3 regions of the Paenibacillus dendritiformis genome follow, and region 3 is predicted to be linked to each of the others. Evidence: riboswitches for the same ligand, from Rfam matches in the RefSeq annotation. Region 3 holds a riboswitch; each other region holds the start of a gene.
The links. A riboswitch is a leader RNA that binds a small molecule or an ion and turns the genes downstream of it on or off. The one in region 3 is predicted to bind cyclic di-GMP.
Positions count from the first base shown of each region.

Region 1: it holds a riboswitch for cyclic di-GMP, as region 3 does, so the genes downstream of both, L6439_RS00910 (anti-repressor SinI family protein) here and L6439_RS04760 (4'-phosphopantetheinyl transferase family protein) in region 3, are expected to answer to the same signal.
Region 2: it holds a riboswitch for cyclic di-GMP, as region 3 does, so the genes downstream of both, L6439_RS15060 (CAP domain-containing protein) here and L6439_RS04760 (4'-phosphopantetheinyl transferase family protein) in region 3, are expected to answer to the same signal.

Region 1 is NZ_AP025344.1:192,838-200,446, reverse strand. Features, by position in the region: gene L6439_RS00935 (aldolase) at 1-155, shown strand, start outside; gene L6439_RS00930 (lasso peptide biosynthesis PqqD family chaperone) at 152-451, shown strand; gene L6439_RS00925 (lasso peptide biosynthesis B2 protein) at 448-909, shown strand; gene L6439_RS00920 (ABC transporter ATP-binding protein) at 906-2,729, shown strand; gene L6439_RS00915 (helix-turn-helix domain-containing protein) at 2,797-3,132, shown strand; gene L6439_RS00910 (anti-repressor SinI family protein) at 3,255-3,425, opposite strand; cyclic di-GMP riboswitch class II at 3,443-3,525, opposite strand; gene galE (UDP-glucose 4-epimerase GalE) at 3,615-4,643, opposite strand; gene L6439_RS00900 (lipopolysaccharide biosynthesis protein) at 4,643-6,205, opposite strand; gene L6439_RS00895 (peptidase) at 6,222-7,487, opposite strand; gene L6439_RS00890 (polysaccharide pyruvyl transferase family protein) at 7,512-7,609, opposite strand, start outside.
Region 2 is NZ_AP025344.1:3,420,827-3,428,435, reverse strand. Features, by position in the region: gene L6439_RS15065 (SdrD B-like domain-containing protein) at 1-183, shown strand, start outside; gene L6439_RS15060 (CAP domain-containing protein) at 233-1,312, opposite strand; cyclic di-GMP riboswitch class I at 1,440-1,529, opposite strand; gene L6439_RS15055 (SLC13 family permease) at 1,649-3,520, opposite strand; gene L6439_RS15050 (aspartyl-phosphate phosphatase Spo0E family protein) at 3,932-4,258, shown strand; gene L6439_RS15045 (metallophosphoesterase family protein) at 4,420-5,097, shown strand; gene L6439_RS15040 (Rieske (2Fe-2S) protein) at 5,206-6,978, shown strand; gene L6439_RS15035 (DMT family transporter) at 7,305-7,609, shown strand, end outside.
Region 3 is NZ_AP025344.1:1,097,963-1,105,571, forward strand. Features, by position in the region: gene L6439_RS04745 (arylsulfatase regulator) at 1-251, opposite strand, end outside; gene L6439_RS04750 (helix-turn-helix domain-containing protein) at 390-755, shown strand; gene L6439_RS04755 (helix-turn-helix domain-containing protein) at 2,331-2,801, opposite strand; cyclic di-GMP riboswitch class I at 2,921-3,010, shown strand; gene L6439_RS04760 (4'-phosphopantetheinyl transferase family protein) at 3,099-3,812, shown strand; gene L6439_RS04765 (non-ribosomal peptide synthetase) at 3,819-7,609, shown strand, end outside.

The DNA.
Region 1 (7,609 bases), 910 kb from region 3:
CGCTGGGATTGATGGAATGGCACTTCAAGACCCTGACATCCTTCGTTCACCAGATCGGGATGTACCGTCTGCACCGCCCCATGGTTGGATTCAGCGCGCTTGATCTGACATCTGTCATCTTAAACATAACCCGGCAAGGAGAGAATGACCAATGAGCAACCTTCATTCGATCGCCCCTGTCGATACGCTTGTTCAATGCGAGGGCCATATCGTTAGCGATATGGCCGGCGAAAAAGTGATGTTAAGCGTCCAGAAGGGAAAATACTATAATCTCGGTACGCTTGGCGGCGAGATCTGGGACATGCTTGTCACGCCCGTGAAGGCGGAACATATTATTCGATCCATTTTATCCGACTATGAGGTAGAGCCGCCGGAATGCGAGGAAGACATTCTCCTGTTCCTCTCGGATTTGGAACGTGAAGGGTTGATAAGGCTTGTGAAGCGGCTATGAACCGGTTGAGAAGATGGATATGGTTATGCTTGTTCGACCGGAAGACATTCCTTTTATTTGCGGAAGCTTATCTTTATTTGGGGTGGGCGCGCATTCTTTTGTATTTTCCGTTCGCGAAGATCTCGCCGCTGCTGGGGAGACGATCCATGGAAACGCCGGAAGTCCATGATCCGTCGGATACAAAAACCATGAAGCATATTCGGAGCGCGATCCATATCGCGAGCCGGCACACGTTCTGGGAGAGCAAATGCTTGGTAAGAGCGATAGCAGGCATGAAAATGCTTGAGAAAAGAAACCTGAACAGCACTTTATATTTGGGGACCGGGAAAAATAAAAACGGCGAACTGATCGCACACGCCTGGCTCCGCAGCGGCTCGATATACATTACCGGCGCCGAGATGATGAAGCAGTTCGTCGTGGTGGAGAAATTCGCGAAAAGCGCAGGGACAGACTTATGAACTCGATTACGCTTTACATGAAGCGGCTTCATAAAACGGCAGGGTTACGATTAAGCATCAACATTATTGGCATGGTGATCAGCAGTCTCCTGGAAGGCATGACATTTCTTCTGCTCATCCCCATGCTTACGGTTGGCGGCGTTCTGTTGTCAGAGCCGGCTTGGGAGAACAGGCTGCAGTTTTTGAACATCCTGCACAGCTTGCCGCAGGCTTCTTCCCTAGCCATTATTCTCACGGTCTACCTGCTGATTGTCGTCATTCAAAACCTCATTCATCGGGCCGTTACGATCCGCAATGCCGAGATAGAGCAACATTTCAGCCGACAGCTGCGTTACGAGAATTACAGCGCTCTTCTAAGAGCGCAATGGTCTTTTTTCCTACACCGCAGAACTTCCGATCTGGTGAATGCCCTTACGATCGAGACCGCCAGAGTCTTGGGGGGAATCAGTCTGCTCCTCCAATTCATTACATCTGCCTTGTTTACCCTCGTTCAGATTATTTTCGCCTTCTGGATCTCACCGACGATAACGCTGTTCGTGATTGCCTGCGGAGCCATGCTTGCCTTTCTTTCCCGCGGATTTATTCGCAAATCCAAGCAGCTCGGCAGCCATACGTCCAAGCTCGCCCAAGCTTATCTGGCGGGAATCACTGACCAGCTTCAGGGAATGAAAGATATAAAGAGCAACAACCTGGAACCCTCCCGCTTGGAGTGGCACCAGCAGCTTACCGAAGGAACCATGCAAGAGCAGCTGGATTATGTGCGGCTAAGGCTGAATTCCCAGCTGTTGTATAAAATATCGTCCTCACTGCTTATTGCCGGATTTATCTTTGTGTCATTTCGCTTTTTTCCGGCTGAGGGACCGTCTTTGTTGATCGTTATTCTGGTCTTTGCCAGGTTGTGGCCGCGATTTACCAGCCTCCAGTCCAAGCTGGAACAATTGGCTTCGACCATCCCCGCCTTCAAGGCTCTTCAGCAATTGCAGCATGACTGCCAGTTGGCCGCAGATCAGGCGATCGCGCTTACCGAATCGCCCGCTCAGGGACCTGGCCCTTGGTTCGTTATGCAAGGAATCGAAGTCAGAAATCTTTCGTTTCGTTATCAGCCGCAGCGGCCTGTGTATGCTTTGCAAAATATCAGCGTTCATATTCCTGCCCAAGGGATGACCGCTATCGTTGGCAAATCAGGGGCCGGCAAGAGCACGTTGATCGACCTCCTTATGGGCCTGATGCAGCCTGAATCCGGTCAAATCCTCGTGGATGGCATGGCGATCACGAATGAAAATCTGCTCGCGTACAGACGCTCCATCGGGTATGTGGCGCAGGATCCGTTTCTCTATAATGCGAGCATAAGAGAAAACCTGTTGATGGTTAAACCGAGCGCCACGGAGAACGATCTGTGGGAAGCGCTCGATTTCTCCTCGGCAGCTGAATTTGTACGCAAGCTTCCTCACCAATTGGAGACGCTCATTGGAGATCGGGGCATTCGTCTGTCAGGAGGGGAACGGCAGCGGCTGGTGCTGGCAAGAGCCATCATCCGCCAGCCTTCGATCCTTGTCCTGGATGAGGCGACAAGCGCACTGGATACGGAGAATGAAAAAAAGATTCTGACCGCTTTGCACCGGTTGAAGGAGCGCATTACGGTCATTGTGGTTGCCCATAGGCTGTCCACCATCCAAAACGCGGAACAAATTTTAGTTATGCATGACGGGAAATTGGTTGAACAGGGAACCTTTTTGTCATTATTCTCAGAAAAAAAGAGTATATTTGTTAATCTCTTACAAAATCAGGAGGTGAATCCTGTTTCCGTCTATCCGTTGTAGCCGCTTTCGGAGGTGGCACAAATCGGATATAATAGGGACAAGCAGATGTATACACGGAGGTTAAATCATGATCGGAGAACGGATTCAAATCCTTCGAAGGAAGAAAAATTACTCACTGTCAGAACTCTCCGAAAGAGCCGGTGTCGCAAAATCCTATTTAAGCTCAATTGAAAGAGGAATTCAGCAGAATCCTTCCATTCAATTTCTGGAGAAGATTAGCGTTATTCTTGGGGTCTCGGTTGAAGAGCTGCTGCAAGATAAAGAAGCCTCGAATGAAGCTGAGGCGTTAGACGAAGAATGGACTAATCTTGTAAAAGAAGCGATGGCTTCTGGCGTAAGCAAAGAGCAATTCAAAGAATTTTTGGAATATAATAAGTGGAAGCTAACACGCGAAGAGTCGTGATGCCCACTAGCGTTGAGGCAGCCAGGAATAAAGAAATCTCCGATTGTTGAGTCCACCGCGCATTATCTGTAAACACGCCTCAACAAAGGAGATTTCTTTTCGCTAATGTCAACGCTCGCGAGTTATGCTTCTGAATTGACATGGAGCGGCCATTCGGGATTAGATTGTGCCTGAAAATCGCGAAGAAGTTTACGAATGTCCTCAATGGAAAGGCCCATTTGTCGTGCAGTTAAGATAATAGCTACCCAATCCTTGTCCAATTGTTCATTGTTACCTGGAACCGCTTCAACCATGATTGCATTGCCTCCCGAATTTACTCGGCCGGTTGCACCACTAACTCCACGCGCCTAAAGTGCCCAGACAAAAGCGCATTTCATCGTTTCCTAATATATACTTATTAAGTAGCATTATACACGACATTTGACGTTTCATGGTGTCATAGTATGTCGTCTCTGGAGCACTAGTTTTGTCGAATTCGGTGATTACCCGGCCGTGATCCTCTCGCAATACCCTTGCGGATTATGAACCTGCCAATTCCAGCTATCCTCACACATGTCGATGATGCCGTATTTCGGGAACCATCCCAGGTTCAATAGGTACTTGGTCGGATCGGCATAGCAAATCGCGACATCCCCCGGTCTTCGCCCCACGATTTCATAGGGAATCTGAACCCCCGACACCTTCTCGAAGGAATGGATCATCTCCAGCACCGTAACCCCCTGGCCCGTACCCAGGTTATAACATTCGACCCCATTTGTATGATCCAAATGCTCCAATGCTTTCAGATGGCCTTGCGCCAAATCCACGACATGAATATAATCTCGGATTCCCGTTCCGTCTTTTGTAGGGTAATCGGAGCCGTATATTTTGAGCGACGGCAATCTCCCTACGGCGACTTGCGTAATAAACGGCATTAAATTGTTAGGCGTCCCATTGGGGCTCTCTCCGATCTTTCCGCTTTTATGTGCACCGACGGGATTGAAATATCTGAGAATGGAAATTCCCCATCTCGGGTCAGAAGAAGCCAGATCCTGCAGTACTTGCTCAATCATTTGTTTGGTTCTTCCATAGGGACTCACCGCCCCAAGGCTGGCTTCCTCCGAAATGGGAACACAGTCCGGTGCCCCATATACCGAGGCGGATGAGCTGAATACCAGCTTATACACGCCATGCCTGGCCATCGCCCTGCACAGAACCAGCGTGCTGGTAAGATTCGTATGGTAGTAATCAAGCGGCACCTGAACCGATTCCCCAACCGCTTTCAGGCCGGCAAAATGGATCACGGCATCGATGCGATGTCCCTCGAATATCCGATTCAAGCGTTGCTCGTCGAGGAGATCCGCTTCATAAAAAGCAAATCCTTTGCCTGTAATATCCGAGATCCGGCGAATCGCTTCCGGATGGCTGTTGGAGAAATTGTCAAGAACGACGATTTCATATCCCGCCTCCAGCATTTCTACGCAAGTATGGCTTCCGATATAACCGGCGCCACCCGTGATCATAATGGCCATTACCTTGTCTCCTCTCTCCGTATGACCGGATTGAATTTAGTAAGGATCGACAGCTTTCCCAGATTCGCCTTGGCTATGTTCGTTAAGTAGATAAACTCCCTCGATTTGCGAAAGCACGCATAGAAGATCAGGTTCGTTACGGTCAGGCACAGCAGGACCCTGACGGCGATATCCCATAACAGCGGCAGCGTGAACAAGCCTGCAATCCAGCCGCAGAAGGATGCCGCCAGAAGAACTAACGCGGCATGCAGTGCGTAACGGGTAAAATAAGGGCGCAGCGGTTGAAAGAATACGTGCTTATGAAGCAAATAAGGATCAACCCAAAAATAGGTTAGCAACCGGCTAATGACCGTTCCGAGGAACACTCCCGGCATCCCGATGAAGCGTGCAAGCGTAATCGATAATGCGATGTTCATTGCCGCTGCGATCAACGGGCTGTACCTTCCCCTTCGGAACATGCCTGTCGTATCCCGGAACATGGTCGAAGCATTTTGCATCCCCGTCGTATAAAAATTGAGCAGGATCGCAAGCAAGGTCTCCTTGCCGAGGACAAAAGAACCTCCGAGCCATAAAATAATCACGGGATCGAGCAAGTTCCACAAACAGACGGCACAAAGCCCGAACACCCAAAAGTTGGCCAAGCGTAACACACAGTAGAAGAAAAACTTCTTCTCCTTATCCTCCGTAGCGTTCAAATTCCCTACGCTGGCCGTTAGAGAATAGAAGAAATAGCTGAGAAACGTAGTTAAGGTTGTCAGAATCAAATAATAATTGGAATACAGTCCGACCCATATGACGCCAAACAGGTTCGCAATAATCAGATTATCCGTCCCATTGATGACAACGCCGCTCACTTTGTACATAAGCAGGGAGCGCAGATTTTGAAAAAAGGTCTTCTTCTCTCCTTTGTCCAGAGGAGTACTGAGCGGCTCCCTCAGGAATTCGTACTTTCGGTCGGCCACGCGGGAAATATACTTGTTTCTGAGAACGCTCATTCCAATCTGGATCACAAGGAATAGAATGTAGTTTTTCGTACAGAGAAGCACGATGATTTGGATCGTGTTCATGGCAATGACATACACACTATGGATTCGCGATATCACATGCTGCTGCTGGTCGGCCACAATAATGGCCTGTTTATAAGCGAAGAAGTAGGTGGACACGGAATGGAGCAGAAATAACACATAGATGAGTTCGAGATGAGAAACCGTCGTTTCCCCCTGAATGAAAACATCGAGAAAGGGAATCAGGGAAAGCCCCAGCAAGAGCACAATCATACCTATGAACAGATAGGCTTTTCGAAATAAATGCATAAAAGCTTTTATCCTGGCCTCGTCCCGATCGGCAAGAGGTTGGTACAAGCTGTAAATAATCGCGGTCTCAAAACCGAGATTGGCAAGAGACAGGAGCATGAGCACATCGGAGAACAGGCCGCTCACTCCCAGATACTCAACGCCAAGCGTCCATATAAAAACCGTTCTAACGATAAAACCCATTATGGTGCTAATGGCTTGCCCCAGCAGACCAAAAAAAATGTTATAAAGCGAATTGCGAATTCTCATCCCTGTACCTGCTCTTTTACCTGGTTTCACGGATTTGCTGCAAACCCGTTCTCACTTTCCTTCTGATGATCGGGAAAAATTGCGTCACACGGTAGCGGAACCGTTCTTTTCTTCGATGGGCCACGAAATCGTAATCCGGAAACCAAGACAGCAGATCCGGATCCTTCACGTTGTCAGGATTCTCCCGCATGCGCTCCTGGATCGGCTTCCATAACCGTTCGATTTGGATATTCGTGAAAAACTTGACCTCCCGCTTCAAAAACCGCTTCAAAAAACCGGAGAGCTCATCAGGAACCGGAAAACCGTAGTCATTCGGGTCATGGCCCTCTGCCGCAATCCCCATGATCGTTCTGACGCACTTCTCGCATTGACAGCAATTTTCTGTGTTGCGATAGCATACCCGGACGGCGGTCTTGTCATTGGCAGCGGCATAATGATCGACAACCACTTTGACTTTATCCTGCCGGGACAGCTCATATCCGTCATGGAACACATCGCCCGTTCCGTAACGAATCAGATTGTCCGTCGACGGGTCGGAAGCGCATGAATACGTGTTGCCGATCGTATGCGAGCTCGCAATGTAAATCGTCTTCACCTGTAACAAGCAGGCTGCAGGAACCGCTGCCGATATAATCGCCAGACCGTGATGCAGTCCATGCCACCAGGTGTCGCCCAGCGAGCGCCGGAAATCCCGGTCGATTCGCTGAGGATAGACGAAGGTGCCGTAGTTGGACTCCACCAGGATATTGGAGAGCCCTTCCTTGCGGGCAAAAGCTTCCGCATGCTCACGGTCTGCGGTCCATACCTCGCTGTCTGTACAGTCCCCTTCATGCCATCCGTACTCCGTAATGAGAAAAGGCTTCTTCTCCCGGTGGCGGATATAAGTCGTCAAGGCGTCCAAGCCCCCGCTAAATAGCACGGCAGCTTCATGCTCCGGTTGATAATCATAGGAAGACACCTGCCCGACCTTGATTTGCCCCTTGAGCGGAAAATGGGGGAACATCTCCTGATATGCCTGCTTCAGTTCCGCAAGACAGTCATAGAAGGAACGATCCAGTTCGTCGACGTACAGCGTCGCATCCGTAAGCCACGCGAGCGGCATCATGTTCGCTGCAAACGGAATCGACAATATGCTTGCGGGAAGACCCGAGATATCATAGTTATATTTCATAAATAAATGATTGCTTGCTCTGAAGTATTTTTGAAGCCTGGGGTCCACCTGAAAAAAATAGTCCACACGGTTTTGATTTACTTTGATTTGTTCCCGCGTCAGTTGTATCATGGGCTTCCTCCTTCAAGACCGGTATTACCGCTGCTTGAACTGATCCAGCCACGCTTGGATGGCCTCCAGGTTGATCCGGACATTCGTCGCAAATTCCGAATGGATCATGGCTTCAAGGCCGG
Region 2 (7,609 bases), 2.3 Mb from region 3:
CCAGGCTCGAAGGAACTTCCTGCGAACCGGCCGGCAGATCGCAAGAAGCCTGATCATTCGGCTGGACCGATGCTGCCGGCAACGGGCGAGAAATCGCCGCTGGCTTCTTGGATTGGCCTGTTGTTCTGCGCTGCCGCATTGGTCATGTGGCTGTCGCGCAAAAGAATGAAACATAACGAGTAGAGCTATGCTAGCCGCCGCCTGTGCAAGAGGCGGCGGTTTTCTTGTAATCCTAGCGGCTCGGCGTGAAGAAGTTTTGTGTATAGTAAGCTTGATACGGACCGCCGAAGGAGACTCCGACGCCAAGGCGCTCGAAATCGCCTAAAATGTTTTTGCGGTGCCCGCTTGAATTCATCCAGTTCTCGTGGGCGAAGATGGCGCTTGTTTGTCCGGCGGCAATATTTTCTCCAGCCGCCTTGTAAGTGATGCCGTCTTGCTTCATCCGATCGAATGGAGACTGGCCAGCGGGATTGTCGTGCGAGAAGAAGCTGCGCTTCATCATGTCTGCGCTATGCTTTCGCGCCGTTACCGCAATCTTGTCGTTCCACTCAAGCGGTTTTTTACCTTCGCGAACCCGGACGGCATTGGTCAAATCCAGCACTTCGCGCTCAAAGCTTTCCCGCAATCGTTCGCTTGGCTTGCCGTAAAAGCCTTTGAGCGACAACTCGACGTTCTGATCGATAACCTGGATCGAGGTAACCGTATTTTTTCGGCTCAGATCGTAAAACAGTGTGGCATACGCACCGCCGACCTGATGCATGGTGTATTCTCCGCCGTTGTCCTTGAACTTATAAATCGTATTTCCTTTCTTGACACTCGCAAGCGGGGAGCCGTAAGCGGCTTCTGCTTCTTGCCTCGTCGATCCGAAGCCGATTCCGCTCGCGGACGTCCAGTCCTGGGCGTTCGTATACAGGGCAACCACTTTGCCCTGCTGCACGCCGACCTGGATATAACGTTGGTAATTCTGATTGTATATGTACCATTCGAAATTGTATTCGCTAAGATCTTTGCGCGCGGGTTCTCCGAGAATACCGAGCAACTCCGATTCATTCATCCCGATTGAGATGCCTTGAAGCTTGAATTCCGTGCCGCTCATCGCGCTGGCTCCGGCGGCTACTGGAGCGGTGCGCAGCGCCCCGTCCGCTGCCGGAATGCTGTCCGCTTCCGCAGTGGCGAGTGAAAGGGTCAGGAAGAGTCCGATAGCCATTACAGCGCAGAAGAGTGCGGATACATGCCGTCTCGCTGTTCGTGTATGTTGTCTGATTATGGCTGAGTCAGGGTTGTGTTCGGTCGTATATCGATGTGTACCCATAGCTATCTCCCCATTCTATATCGAATTGGATCTACGCTAGAATGAGATGATAGACGGGGGCGCTCATGGAAATCAAAAAAGCGCCACCCTAAAGGCGGCGCCAAAAAGACGCAACAGCTGTCGCAATTAGGGCAACCCGGCTATCATCGCATGCGTGCATGCCTTAGACCCGTGGCTTTGCGTCCCCTGCTTTCGCTAGGGTTTGCCATTTATCCATTTTTAGCGTATCTATTCTATTTTTATTCTATCATCTTTTAGATGGAACGTACATACAATTTATCCTTTTTTGCTGCTGAAAATAGAAGATTGTCGAAATGAAAGACCGTTTGCTAGATTTTAAAACGGAAAAAAGAGCGGCAGCAGCGCCACCATGGCAATGCCAAGCAGCAGCTGAAGCGGCAATCCGACCCGGATATAGTCCATGAAAGAATATTTGCCGGCCGACATGACCAACGCGTTGGGCGGGGTCGAGAACGGGACGGCGAAGCACATGCTGGCCGCAATCGCGACGGCGAACAGATACGGATGCGGGTTGACGCCCAACTGCATCGCGGCCGTCATCGCGATCGGAGCGACCAGGACAGCGCAGGCGGTATTGCTGATGAACAGCGTGAGAAGCGACGTCGTAAAATAGATGCCTGCGAGCAAGGCGAACGGTCCGATACTCCCGAGGGTCAGCACGAGCTTCTGCGACAGCAAGGCAGCCGCGCCTGTCTTCTCGATCGCGATCGACATCGGAATCATGCCGCCAATGAGGACGATGCTCTCCCAATTAATCGTCTTGTAGGCGGACTCCATACCGCGAAGACACCCCGTGGCAACCATAAGGACGGCCGCGATCATGACGGAGATGACGGCCGGAAATATCTCCAGGATGAGCAGCGCGATCATGAACAGCATGATGCCGGCCGCGAGCGGCGCTTTATGGTTCATCGGCATCTCGGCAGCCGTCTCCAGCGGCTGGCCGACGACGACGACTTCCGACTCTTCCTTTGAGAGCCGGGCGATGCTCTTCCACGTCCCTTGAACGAGCAGGGCGTCCCCGAATCGGATTTTCTCGTCTTTGAGCTGATTCAGCAAGTACTCTCCTTTGCGCTGAATCGCCAATATATTGAGCTGATATTTCTCGCGGAACCCCAACTGCTTCACCTGCTGATTGAGCAGCGGGGAATTCGGCGGCAGCAGCACCTCGGCGATGCCGATCTGATCTGAAGCGTACCGCTCGGTATTCGGCTCGGCGGCTTGATCGATCTCGGCGGTCTGACGGTCAAGCAGTTGAAGCCCGCATGCTTCGGCGAAGTCTTGCACGCGCTCGAATGGACCGTATACATACAAAATATCTCGGTCCTGAATGACGGTCGCCGGGCCGGCTATCTCTTGATTGATCGTCTTGAAGAACGGGTTCTTGTTCGATGTCCGGCGGCGAATCTCGATAATATGAACCTGATAACGGTTCGGAATATCGAGCTCCTGGAGGGAACGGGACACAATCGTCGCTTCCTCCCCGGCTTGCACGCGGTACAGATTCTGAGACAGCTGATACTGGCGGGCAAGCTCATGCAGCGATCGCCCGTTCCGCCGGCCGCGGCCTTCGCCTTCTCCCTTCGGAAGCAACCTGCTCAGAAGGAGCAAAAAACCGGTGCCAAGGAGGAGGCATACGATTCCGATTGGCGTGAAGGAGAAGAAGGACAGTTCATCGAATCCCGCTTGGGCGAGCGTCTCGCTGATGACCAGGTTGGGCGGCGTCCCGATTAAGGTCAGCATGCCGCCCATGCTGCTCGCGAACGCAATCGGCATCAACAGGCGTCCCGGGCTGATGTTGGCGCTGGCAGCCAGACTGACGACGATGGGCAGCATGACGGCGACGGTGCCGGTATTGCTGACGAAGGCGCCGATCAGCGAGGTCGCCAGGATAACGGTCATCAACAGGCGCGTCTCGCTGTGGCCTGCGAGTTGAAGCATCTTGCCGCTGGCCACTTTGGCGAGCCCCGTCTGGAATATCCCGCCTCCGACGATGAACAAGCCGATCATCATGATGACGACGGAATTGGAAAAGCCGGACAACGCTTCGTTCGGCGTCAATATTCCAAGCAGGACAAGCAGGATCAAGGAGCAGATGGCGACCAGATCCGATCGGATCTTTCCCGTCATGAAGAGAATTGCGGCCATGGCCAAGATGATAAGCGTGATGATGATGTCTGAATTCATGGGTACGGAATATAACCCCTTTCTGTCAAATCGATGGTAGCAAGGAAATCTTGTAATTGACATACTCTATAATACTTTCAAATCTCAGCATAAGGAATGAATTTTATGGAAAAATGTCATTTACAGCGGAATGAAATAATGATACTATAAAGTATAAAAAGGAAAAATGTATAAAATTGAACAAATAATGTCGCAAAATGCCGAATCATTCACTCGATTGTCAGGAGGCAGATCGCAAGTTACGACGTTTTCAAGGCAAGCAAGCTTGAAAAGGATGGCTGGGCACTTCCCTGCTGGGAAGTGTCTTTTTATGGCTCATATGAAAAGTGATGATTCGACGGCATTTTTACTTTTTTTAACTATAATTGGAATTGTCAAGTCATGTTGCTTGAGGGAGGGCAATAGTAGGCGATGGAAGACGTGAATAAGGGCGGTTCCTGCAGAATGGCGGGACGGGAAGCGATCCTTCATCGAAATGAGCTGTCGGCTCCTGGTGGAGAATGGATGGTGAGCAGGCTGGAGCCGGAAGCGGAAGAGACGGATTTACAAGATCTGATGTGCAAAATCGAACAGATCCGAACGCGAATGGTCCGTCTGGCGATGGAAAATAATGATCTGCTGAATGAAAGAACAATCCGGGAAAGCCAGCGGCTTGACAAATACATTGTGCTCGTCCAGAAGGCGAGATACCGGCACGGCAGCATGCAGCCGCAGGTCGGCGCGCTGCTTCACCAGTAAGCAGGTCGAAGACAGAGTTCTCCTTAGAAGAGCCGAGCCGTAATCCGGGACAAGCCAATGAATAAGAACGGAGATTTAGGATGCAGGCAAGGCTGGATCAGGGGCTGGATACGAAATATTCGCTCATGGTACGATGGGAAGAGAAAGAAGGGATCGATACGATGGAGCGAATGCTTGTCATTAGCGATATTCATGGAGAACTGGTGAAGTTCGAGCGGCTGCTGGAGATGGCCTGTTATGACGCGAATCGCGATCAGCTTTTGCTGCTGGGCGATTATATTGATCGTGGCCCGCATTCAAGAGAAGTGATCGCCAAGGTGCGGGAACTGCAGCAAGTGGGGGCCATCGTCTTGATGGGCAATCATGAGAAAATGATGCTTGACGCGTACCGCAATAAGGAAAAGGCGGTCGAGCGCTGGTTCCGCAACGGGGCAAAGCAGACGCTGCTGAGCTACGGCTATGCGGAGGATGAAGCAACAGGGCGGCCGGCGGCCATTCGCTGGACCGGTGAATTGCTGGATGTCATCTCATTCGTGGACAAGCTGCCCTACTATTATGAGACGGATGAGTATATATTCGTCCATGCCGGAGTGGAGCCGGGGATGCCGTTGGCGGCTTGCGATCCGCATAAGCTGCTCTGGATACGCGGGGAATTTCATAAGGGCTACAGCGGCCCGAAGACGGTCATATTCGGTCATTCCCCCGCGAAGCTGCTGCATGGTTCGGACGAGGTTTATTTTGGAGCCAATTCGATTATCGGCATTGACGGCGGCTGCGTATACGGAGGTCGGCTCAACTGCCTGGAGCTGCCATCCCGGCATATTTATTATGTCGAGTAAGGAAAGGAGGAGATAAGGCAGCGAGCGCGTTCATCGCGGCAAGCTGCCGCAAATCAAGGGCAATTTCTTAACGCTGAGAGAGTAGACTGAACAGAGGAGGGATGATTGATGACGGACTGGATACATGCGGGAACATGGGAAGAGCTTCAGGAACAGGGAGCCAAAGTCATTAAGGGCGGCATTGCGGTGTTCGTGCATGCCGATGAAGTGTATGCCGTGGACAACCGCTGCCCGCACATGGGATTTCCGCTTCATATGGGCAGTCTCTGCGAAGGCATTCTGACCTGCCACTGGCATCATGCCCGGTTCGACGTATGCAGCGGCGGCACGCTTGATCCTTGGGCTGACGATGTGCCTGTGCACCGGGTCAAGGTCGAGCAGGGAAGCGTATGGGTTGATCCGAGGCCCCAGGCCGCGAGCAGCGTGGAGAAGCAGCTTAGGCGCCTGCGGGAGGGGATGGAGCAGAACCTGTCCCTCGTGATTGCGAAGAGCGTCGTCGCGCTTGTCGAGTCGGGCGTGCCTGCGGCGGACATCGCCAGGGTGGGCGTCGAATTCGGGACGACATACCGTTCTGCCGGCTGGAGCTCGGGGCTGACCATCTTGGCGGCGATGGTGAACGTGCTGCCGAAGCTGGACAAATACGGGCGCATTCTTGCCCTGTATCACGGCCTTGCCCGGGTGGCGCGGGACTGCGCCGGACAGCCGGCGCGCTTCCTGCAGCAGCCGCTGCCGGAGACGGAGCAGCAGGCGACAGAGCATCTGTCAGCCTGGTACAGGAGATGCATTGAAGTTCGCGATATCCGCGGCGCAGAACGGGTGCTGGCTAGCGCGATTGCCAGCGGCATGGAGCCGAACGAGCTCATGTCGATGATGATGACAGCGGTTACCGATCACTTCTATATGGACGGGGGACATACGCTTGATTTCCATAACAAGGCGTTCGAAATGCTGCAGCATATCGGCAGCGATTCCACCGTGCGCGTCCTCAGCTCGCTCGTGCCGCTTCCGGCCCGGGCCACCCGCAGCGAGGAGCTGCAGCATTGGCAATCGCCGGTCAATCTCGTCGATCCGCTGCGGAAAGCCTTCCGGGAGCTGGAGGGATTGACCTGGCCCGCAGCGGAGACGCCTGCTTCGACCGGGGGCATGGCGCAGCAGGCCGAAGAAGAGGAACAGCAGCTTCTGGCCTTGCTTCTGGGCGAGCAGCCGCTGCAGACGATCGAGGCGCTTACGAATGCGCTGCTTGCCGGACGCTCTCCCGTGCGGCTGGCCCAACTCGTCGCTCTCGCAGCGGCGGAGCGGATCACCCGCTTCCATACCCAGAACGAGTTCGGGGATTGGATTACGGTGCTGCATACGTTCACGCATGCGCATGCCGTCCATGAGACGCTGCGGCGGAGCGCCAACGTCTTCACGGTGCGGGCCATCTATTACGCCGCCGTCACCGTCTACCTGGATCGCTTCCTTAACGTTCCGGCCGCCCGCCGGCCTAGCGGAGAGCACGCGGAAGCGAATCCGAATTCGACCGATCCGGGCTGGCTGCTCAAGCTGTTCGATCGGCAGCAGCAGGTGGCGGAAGCCGGCGAGTGGCTAGCCCAGTATTTGCGCCAAGACGGGGACATCGATGCCTTGTTCAACACGCTCGGCCATGCCTTGTTAAGAGAGGACGCGGAATTCCATTCGTACCAGATGTACGAGGCGGCCAGCGCGGAGTATGAACGCTGGGAGAACGAGAGCGGCCCGCTGGCTGCACAGGCCAAGCAGACGATGCTGCTTGCCTTGACGCGTTATCTGGCCGCGCATTCGCCGACGGCGCGGGAGCTGCCGCATACAGCGCGAATCGCGTGGCGTCTGTATCGGGGAGAGAAGCTGTTCGAGGAGTAACGGGAGCGGGACATGCCAGAGGACCGTGGCCGTCTGCTTCACATCGAGAAGAGGGAATAGCGCAGCGTGGAAGCGGCTGTCCGCAGACAGCAGGGGCAGCTGTTTTTCACGCTTTTTCCATTGGCGCAGAGGCTGCATGCCCTGTCGACGTTCGCCAGCGTCTGAAGGATGACATCGATTTGCAGCCAATGACGGCAACTTCCGGTTGACAGCGGGATTACCCGCATAATATACTGCCTAAATGGTACCGGAAAATATATTATAGTTCCATTATTACCGTGGAGTTCGCGAGGGCCATGGCCATGTGGAAAAAAGGAGTGAGCATCATGCATTGGGTCTATTTGTTCTTCGCCATTGCGCTTGAAGTAGCCGGCACCGTCTCGATGAAGCTGTCGCAAGGATTTACCAGGCTGTGGCCTTCCGTCTTGATGATTGTTTTTTATATCCTGGCGTTCTCGAGCTTGAACTTGTCGTTGAAGCAGGTGCCGGTCAGCGTCGCCTACGCGATCTGGTCGGGTCTTGGCACGGCCGCGATCGCGGTCATCGGCTACCTCGTGTTCCAGGAGTCGATGTCCTTGATGAAAGGCGTCTCGATTCTGCTCATTATACTGGGCGTCATCGGGCTCAATGT
Region 3 (7,609 bases):
GATGGCTGGAGGGCGGCAAAGACGGCGGGGTAATCTTGCTGAAGCATCCGTGAACGTTCGTGGGTCAGCGGCTGCAAATAACTGTAAGGGGAACTGTCCACGATAACAAATCCGTACAGACTCTCTTCGCGCTGCAGCGCGACGATATGTTCCTTGTTGAGCATGTACAGCCCTTTATACTGATACCAGAGATGCTCGTTCCATTCGTTGCATAGTACGACGTCTTGAACGTTGTGGATTTTGACATTCACATCATCACCTCGCAAAAAACATAAATAACTTCATATAGAACATAATAACATTTATAAGTTTTAAAAACAATAAAAGCATGTATATGGGTATTTTGCTTCCCGGAAGTTTTTTATAAGCTTAACTGTGAGGTGACGGGCATGTCGGACTTGAAAATATTTTTAGGCGCACGGATTCGCGAGCTTCGCAAACAGAGGGGCTATACTCAAGCAGAGCTGGGAGAGCAATGCGGAATGAAGGCTTCGTATATCGGCGGCGCTGAACGCGGCAGCTTAAATATTTCGCTGGATTCACTGGAACGAATCATTCGTGCTCTGGATGTCAGCATCGAACAGTTTTTCTCGTTCGACATGGCAAGCGTAGATGCGGAGCGTCTGGGCATCGCCGGCACTCTTGAACTGCACGTCAAGCTGTTGAAGGGCCGGGAAGCCGAAGATGTGAAGCTGGTACACCGGATTGCGAAGGACATGCTGGAGACGTTCGATCGGAGAATGAACAATAACTAGTGCAGCGATGAGTATTGAGAGCGGGGAAGCGCGCCATTGGCGATGCTTTCCTTTTTCTTTGTGAAAGTAAATACGCACGCTTGATTGAATCTGTCTTTGAAAAGTTGCAGATTTTATGAAGAATGACATAGGATGCCCGGCCCGCTTGATAAAAGGGGATATGTTAAAAGAGCTTATTGAGAAGTGGAGAAAATTTCTATAGGCTTCTCAACGGCCTGATTTTACGGGATCCAAGATACCGCGTCGAATCCTGGAGGCATCGTTGCCTCCTAGGGCTTGAACGTGTGGAGGGAATTGCTGCAATCTACATCATTTTAGGCCCTTTTCCTTCAAGTCGAAGCGATACGGGTGAAATTCCTGCCGTGTTGCAGGATTCCCTTTTTGGTAAAGTCGCCCCTATCGAATTGCTGTATTTTCGCAGGATTTCGCTTAGAGGCGTGTCTGGAGAAATCGTACAGTTTTGCAGATTTCGCTTACCGAATAGGCGTGTCTAGGGAAATGGTGCAGTGTTCAGGCCGTTGGAAAACCCCTGATTTTCACGAAGGGGTGGAGATTGTCCATTTCCCTATTCAAAACTTGGCACCCATAGCGTATTAAACCGATTTTTTTCTACTGAGAGACGAGATCCACCACACAAAAAATAAAGTGCCACAAAATCCCTCGGACTTTCTCAACAACTTGAAATCTATGCAGCCTTATTACTAACTTGCAGCCAGCAGAGTTAGTATGTAAAATATATCCAGATATGGTTTCTGGCCATAAGCCAATATTTGATAAGGAGGAAAAATATGATCGTTGAGGTACGTTTCGGAAGTGAGCGAACCCCGGGGACACTATATTTGGATTGCAGAGATGACGTTGCTCTTCAGATCAAAAAATTACAGAATGAGTTCGACAGATGGTGCATGAATGTAGTGAGGATCACCCTATAAAAGAGTATCGCGAAGAAATAGTAGATGGCAAAGTAATCAATACTTATTACGTAATTTGTATCGGAAATAAGGATTTCCCAAACTGGATTAATGAGAAATATGGAGAACAGGTAGCAACGAGAGTCAAGCAGCCGGAAGAGGATCCATCGATCATTCTGTATTTTTAAATCAAGCGCCTTAATATCTTCAGCTTACAAAGGCCCGGCTGTTGGGTTTCCCCCCCACACATAGACAGCAAAGAAAGAATTCATTCCTTGGGTTATTACAACGAAAGTCAGGGGGAACATTCATAAAAATTTTAATTACATATGTTTACATACAGAAGCCCCTTAACCCCACTGTTATGCAATCCCCCAGAACGATACCGTAAGGCCAGAACGTAACCCTAAAACACCCCGCAGCCACGCGGTCTCCGCAGAATGATTTCTCTCTCTTATCTCTGCTTTTTCTTTCGAATGAGACTTATTTATCATGATCCTCAACAGGTATATAATTCTATTTACCTATTACGTTTTATTCTCTTTTTCATCAAAAAGTGACATATACTGAGTTGCAATGTCGAATTTTGCTCCGTATTATTAAGGGGTGGCGTTAATCAATCGACATATATTTGCCGATATTCTGAATAGAGCCTGAGAAGGAGCTATTCGGTACGATGGAGCACATAACCGCGAGAGGTGTACTTAAGACCTAATCTGCGAAGCATATCCCGAACGCCCGTCCGCGTCATTTGCACCTGGAAATGCTTCTCGAGCAGATCCTGGATATCGCGCATCGACCAGCCTGTCGATGAGCCGGGAGAAGGCATGCGGCTGCTGATGATGCCGATCAGTTCTTCTTCCTGCTGAGGGGTGAGTATTCTTGGCTTCCCGGGAGATGCAACATTGGATAGCAGTTGTTCGATGCCGCCGTCGTTGAAAATTTTTACATAGTTCGATACCGTCTGGCGGTGAATGCCCAACTGCTTCGCGACATCCTTGGCAGTGTGTCCGGACATGACAAGACGGACGGCCTCCACCTTGCTCCGCTGCTTCGGATCTTGGATGGTGGACGTCAAGCGGTTCAAGGAATAAATATTCCATCCATGACGGTTCGTAATCAACAGTTTTCGCATTATCGGCTCACGCTCGTATCTATATTTTTATTCGTAGTATGGGTATTGAAGCATGACGCTATACAGAGAGAGCTACTGCCGCGGAGAGAGAAGCAACCGTACCGTTTACATACAACAAAACTTGATAAAGGCAAACTTGTCGAAAGGCAAGGACGCAAAGCCTCGGGCCTAACTCTCCTTCATGGAGCTATGGCGGCCGGGTTGCCATGTTGAATAGGGGACCATTCACGTTCTTTATGGTGATGAGGCTATTGCTGGAAGTAGCCTTTTTTCTTTCTATAGAGGATGTTGAAGCCTATGAAGATTGCTGCTCTCCGCTGGGACCACCATACCGACGATCGCCTGGTTCAACGTCTTGTTCCCTTCCTGTCTGCCGAACGGCAGGAGCGTTACGCGAGACTGAGCCGGCGTGCGGATCGTCATCTCATGGTTATCGCCGAAGTTCTCGCCCGCTGTCAGATTTGCCGTCTGACCGGGAGGAGGAATGACGAGATCGCATTCATCCGGAACCGGTTCGGCAAGCCGTATATGGCCCCAGGCAGTTCCCTATTTTTCAATATATCGCGTTCGGGTTGCTGGATCGTGACGGCGATCGATCGCTGCGAGGTCGGCATCGATATCGAGCGGATCAGGCCTATGAAGCCAGAGGAGGCGCGTTTGTTATGCACGTCCCGGGAATACCGGATCGCTTCCGGCCTGGACGCGGATGCGCGCGCCCGCTTTCTCCATTGGCTGTGGACGGCCAAGCAGAGCTATCTCAAAGCCCGCGGAACCGGACGATACGGTCCGCTGGATGAACTGGAGATCCTGCCGGACGGAGTTCACCCGTGGCGGCTTCCGTCCGTCTGGCATGCGCGGGGATATGTCTTTACCCGAATGGAGGGTCTGGATGCCGGGTATTGTGTGACGGCATGCGGTGTCGATTCCAAGATTGCGCCCATAGAGCATTGGACATTGGAACAATTATTGGATAGGTTCCAACCCTATTGTTCGTCAATGAGAAGGAGCTGAATCAATTTGTCTGCCATTCCATTTACAACCGAACAGCTTACGGGCTATGACGCCCATACATTCGAGATTCCTTCCGCCATCGTGGATGGTCTGGAACAGCTGACACGCACCCGTTCGGTCACATTGGAGGCTGCAGTGGGCGTGGCATGGAGCGGTCTGGTTGCGCGGTACCATAACGCAGAGGAAGTCGTTCTTCTTGCGATGGCCAGCCGGAGCCGGGACGGCGTGCTGGTGGCGGTTCGTCCGGAGGAGACGCTGTGGAGCGCGGCGGAGGCGCTGTGCGGCCAACTGCAGACCGGCGGGGAGGATTCGGGCGCAAGCGGCGACATTACCACATGCTGCTGGTGCCAGGATGCCGAGGTGCCGGGCAAGACGAGAGCCGAGATTTCGGACGGGGACCTGCATGCCCGGATTTTGGGGCGGGAAGCGGCATTTCTTGGCCCGTTTTTATTTACGATTTATTATCGGCCGGAGCGCTTCAGCCTGGATGCCGCCACACGGATGGGCCAACAGTTGAACCAGATGCTGAGGGAGGCGGCGCAAGCCCCGGACAAGCCGATCGGAGAGTGGGATCTTCTGACGAAGGAGGAAATCCGGCGCTACATCGAGAGGCATAACCGGACACAGTATCCTTATCCGAAGGACCGGACGGTGCCGTCCCTGTTCGAGGAGCAGGCGGCCCGCACTCCTGACGAACCGGCCATCATCGAAGAAGGCCGCCAATTTACATACAAGGAATTGAACGAAACGGCGAACCGGCTTGCTCATTATTTGCGTGCGCAAGGGGTCGCGCGCGAGCAAGCCGTCGGCATACTCGCCGAGCGGACGGCGGAGATGGTCATCGGAATTCTCGCGATCATTAAGGCCGGGGGCGCGTACGTCCCTATCGATCCGGATCATCCGCAGGATCGGATTCAATATTTGCTGGAAGACAGCGGGGCCCGGCTCGTGCTGACGAGCGCCGGACTGTCCGGACGCTTGCCGGCGGATGCGGTGCAGGTGCCGTTGGAGGCGACGGCTTGGGCCGATCAGCCGGGCCATAACCCGGAGCCGGCCGGGAGCGCGGAGGACCTGATTTACATTATCTACACGTCGGGATCGACCGGCAGACCGAAGGGGGTCATGGTGACTCATCGCAACGTGGTCCGTCTCGTCAAAAACACGAATTACGTGAGCTTCCAGCCCGGAGATCGGATGTTGCAGACCGGGTCGCTCGTCTTTGATGCGTCCACTTTTGAAATCTGGGGCTCCCTCTTGAATGGCATCGGCCTCGTGCTGGTCGATAAGACGACGATATTGGACAGCCGTCAATTGGATGAAGCGCTGCGCCGCTTCGGCGTCACGACGATGTTCCTGACGACGGCGTTGTTCCTCCAGCTCGTTGACCGCAATCCGGCCATCTTCAAGCCGGTGCGCCAGTTGTTCGTCGGCGGCGAGCTGATGTCCCCGAAGCATTTCTACCGGGCTGCGCAGGAGTGCGCGCCGATTCGGCTGTCGAACATCTACGGTCCGACGGAAAATACGACCTTCTCGACTTGCTATGAGCTGAAGGAAGAGCGGGAGGGCCCGATTCCGATCGGCACGCCGATCGGGAACTCGACGATATATGTCGTCAATGCGCATGGCAAGCTGCAGCCGCCCGGGGCGACCGGGGAGCTGTGGGTCGGCGGAGACGGCGTGGCCCGCGGTTATTTGAACCGTGACGATCTGACGGAAAAAATGTTCATCGACAGTCCGTTCGTGCCGGGGGAACGAATCTACAAGACCGGGGATCTGGTCCGCTTATGCGAAGACGGCCAGTTGGAGTTCGTCGGCCGCAAGGACCATCAGGTCAAAATTCGCGGCTACCGGATGGAGCTCGGCGAGATTGAAGCCCGCATTCACAGCCATAGCCAGGTGAAAGAGACGCTCGTCGCCGACTTCGAGGAAGCCCCGGGCCAGAAGGCGTTATGCGCCTACGTCGTCGCGGAAGGCGGGCTGGACGCGGCCGGGCTGAGAGCGTATCTGGCGCAGCAGCTGCCGGAATATATGGTTCCCGGCTATTTCATGTTCCTGGAGCGGATGCCGCTCACGATCAACGGCAAAATCGACCGGGCCAAGCTGCCGCGGCCTGAGCGGCAAGAGCGGGCGGCGATCCATTACGCGGCCCCGACGAACGGGACGGAGCGCAAGCTGGCGGCTATCTGGGAGGAACTGCTTGGCATCGAGCCGATCGGCATCGACGATCATTTCTTCGAGCTGGGCGGACACTCGCTCAAGGTCGCTCAATTGCAGGCGCGAATCTATGAGACGTTCCAGGTGAACATCTCCTTCAAGCTGCTGTTCGAGATGCCGTATATCCGCTCGCTCGCCTCGCTAATCGCCCAGCTGGAGCAGGGCGGCTTCGAAGCGATCGAGTCTGCGCCGGACAAGCCGCATTACCGGCTCGCCCCGGCTCAGCAGCGGATGTACGCCTTGCAGCAGCGGGCAGATATCGGCATGGCGTACCATGTGCCGCTCCTCTATCGCCTGCCGGGAGATTGCGAACCAGAGCGGCTGGAGCGGGCCCTCCGGAAGCTGGTGGAGCGCCATGAGGCGCTGCGGACATCCTTCCATTGGGAGGACGGCGAAGTCGTGCAGCGGGTGCATCCGGCCGTCGACTTCGCTATGCAGCGGCTGGAGGCCGATGGCCGCACGGCACAGGAGGCGGCCGCCTCGTTCCTGCGGCCGTTCCGAATGGAGGAGGCGCCGCTGCTGCGGGCGGCCTGGATCCGGTTCGCGGAAGGCGAGGCGGCGCTGCTGCTTGACGTTCATCATATCGTCTTCGATGGCACCTCGCTGAGCCTCCTGACCGAGGAATTGGCCGCTCTGTATGCGGGCCGGGAGCTTCCGGCGCAGACGCTGCATTACAAAGACTACGCCGAATGGCAGGCGGAGCGGGAACTTCGGGAGCAGGAAGCGGGAGAGGCGTATTGGCTGCGGATGCTGGAAGGCGAGCTGCCGGTGCTGGAGCTTCCGACCGACTTCCCGCGGCCGCCGATGCAGACCTTCGCGGGAGATATCGTCCGGGCGGCGCTGCCGGCCGCCGATGCCGCCGCGCTGAAGAAGCTGGCTTCGGAACGGGGGACGACGCTCTACATGGCGCTGCTCGCCGTGTACAATCTGCTGCTGGCCGCTTATGCGGACAAGGAGGATATTATCGTCGGCTGCGCCGTCGCGGCCCGGACGCATCCCGATCTGGAGCGGATGATGGGCATGTTCGTCAACACGCTGCCGATTCGCAGCTATCCGGAAGGGGGCAAATCCTTCGCGGACTATCTGGCCGAGCTGAAGGAGAGCTTGCTGGCGGCGTATGAATACCAGACCTATCCGCTGGACAAACTGGTCGACCGGCTGTCCTACCCGCGGGATATGAGCCGCAACCCGCTATTCGACACGGTCTTCGTCATGCAGAACATGGGCAATACGACGCTTGAGCTCGGCGGCGCGGCCTGCGAGGCCATTCCTTATCATAACGGCACCTCGAAGTTCGACGTGACGCTGGAGGCCGTGGAGCGGGAAGATGCCGTCTTGCTGAACTTCGAGTACAATACGGCTCTCTTCCGCCGGGATACCATCGAGCGGCTGGCGGGGCACTTCCTGCAGCTCGTGCAGGAGGCGGTGCGGAAGCCGGAGGCCCTCATCGGCGAACTGGACATGATTACGGCGAGGGAACGGGAGCGGATCGTCGCCGAGTTCAACCGGACGCAAGCCGACTATCCGCGCGAGGCGACGATTCACGGCCTGTTCGAGGAGCAGGCGCGGCGCACGCCGGATTG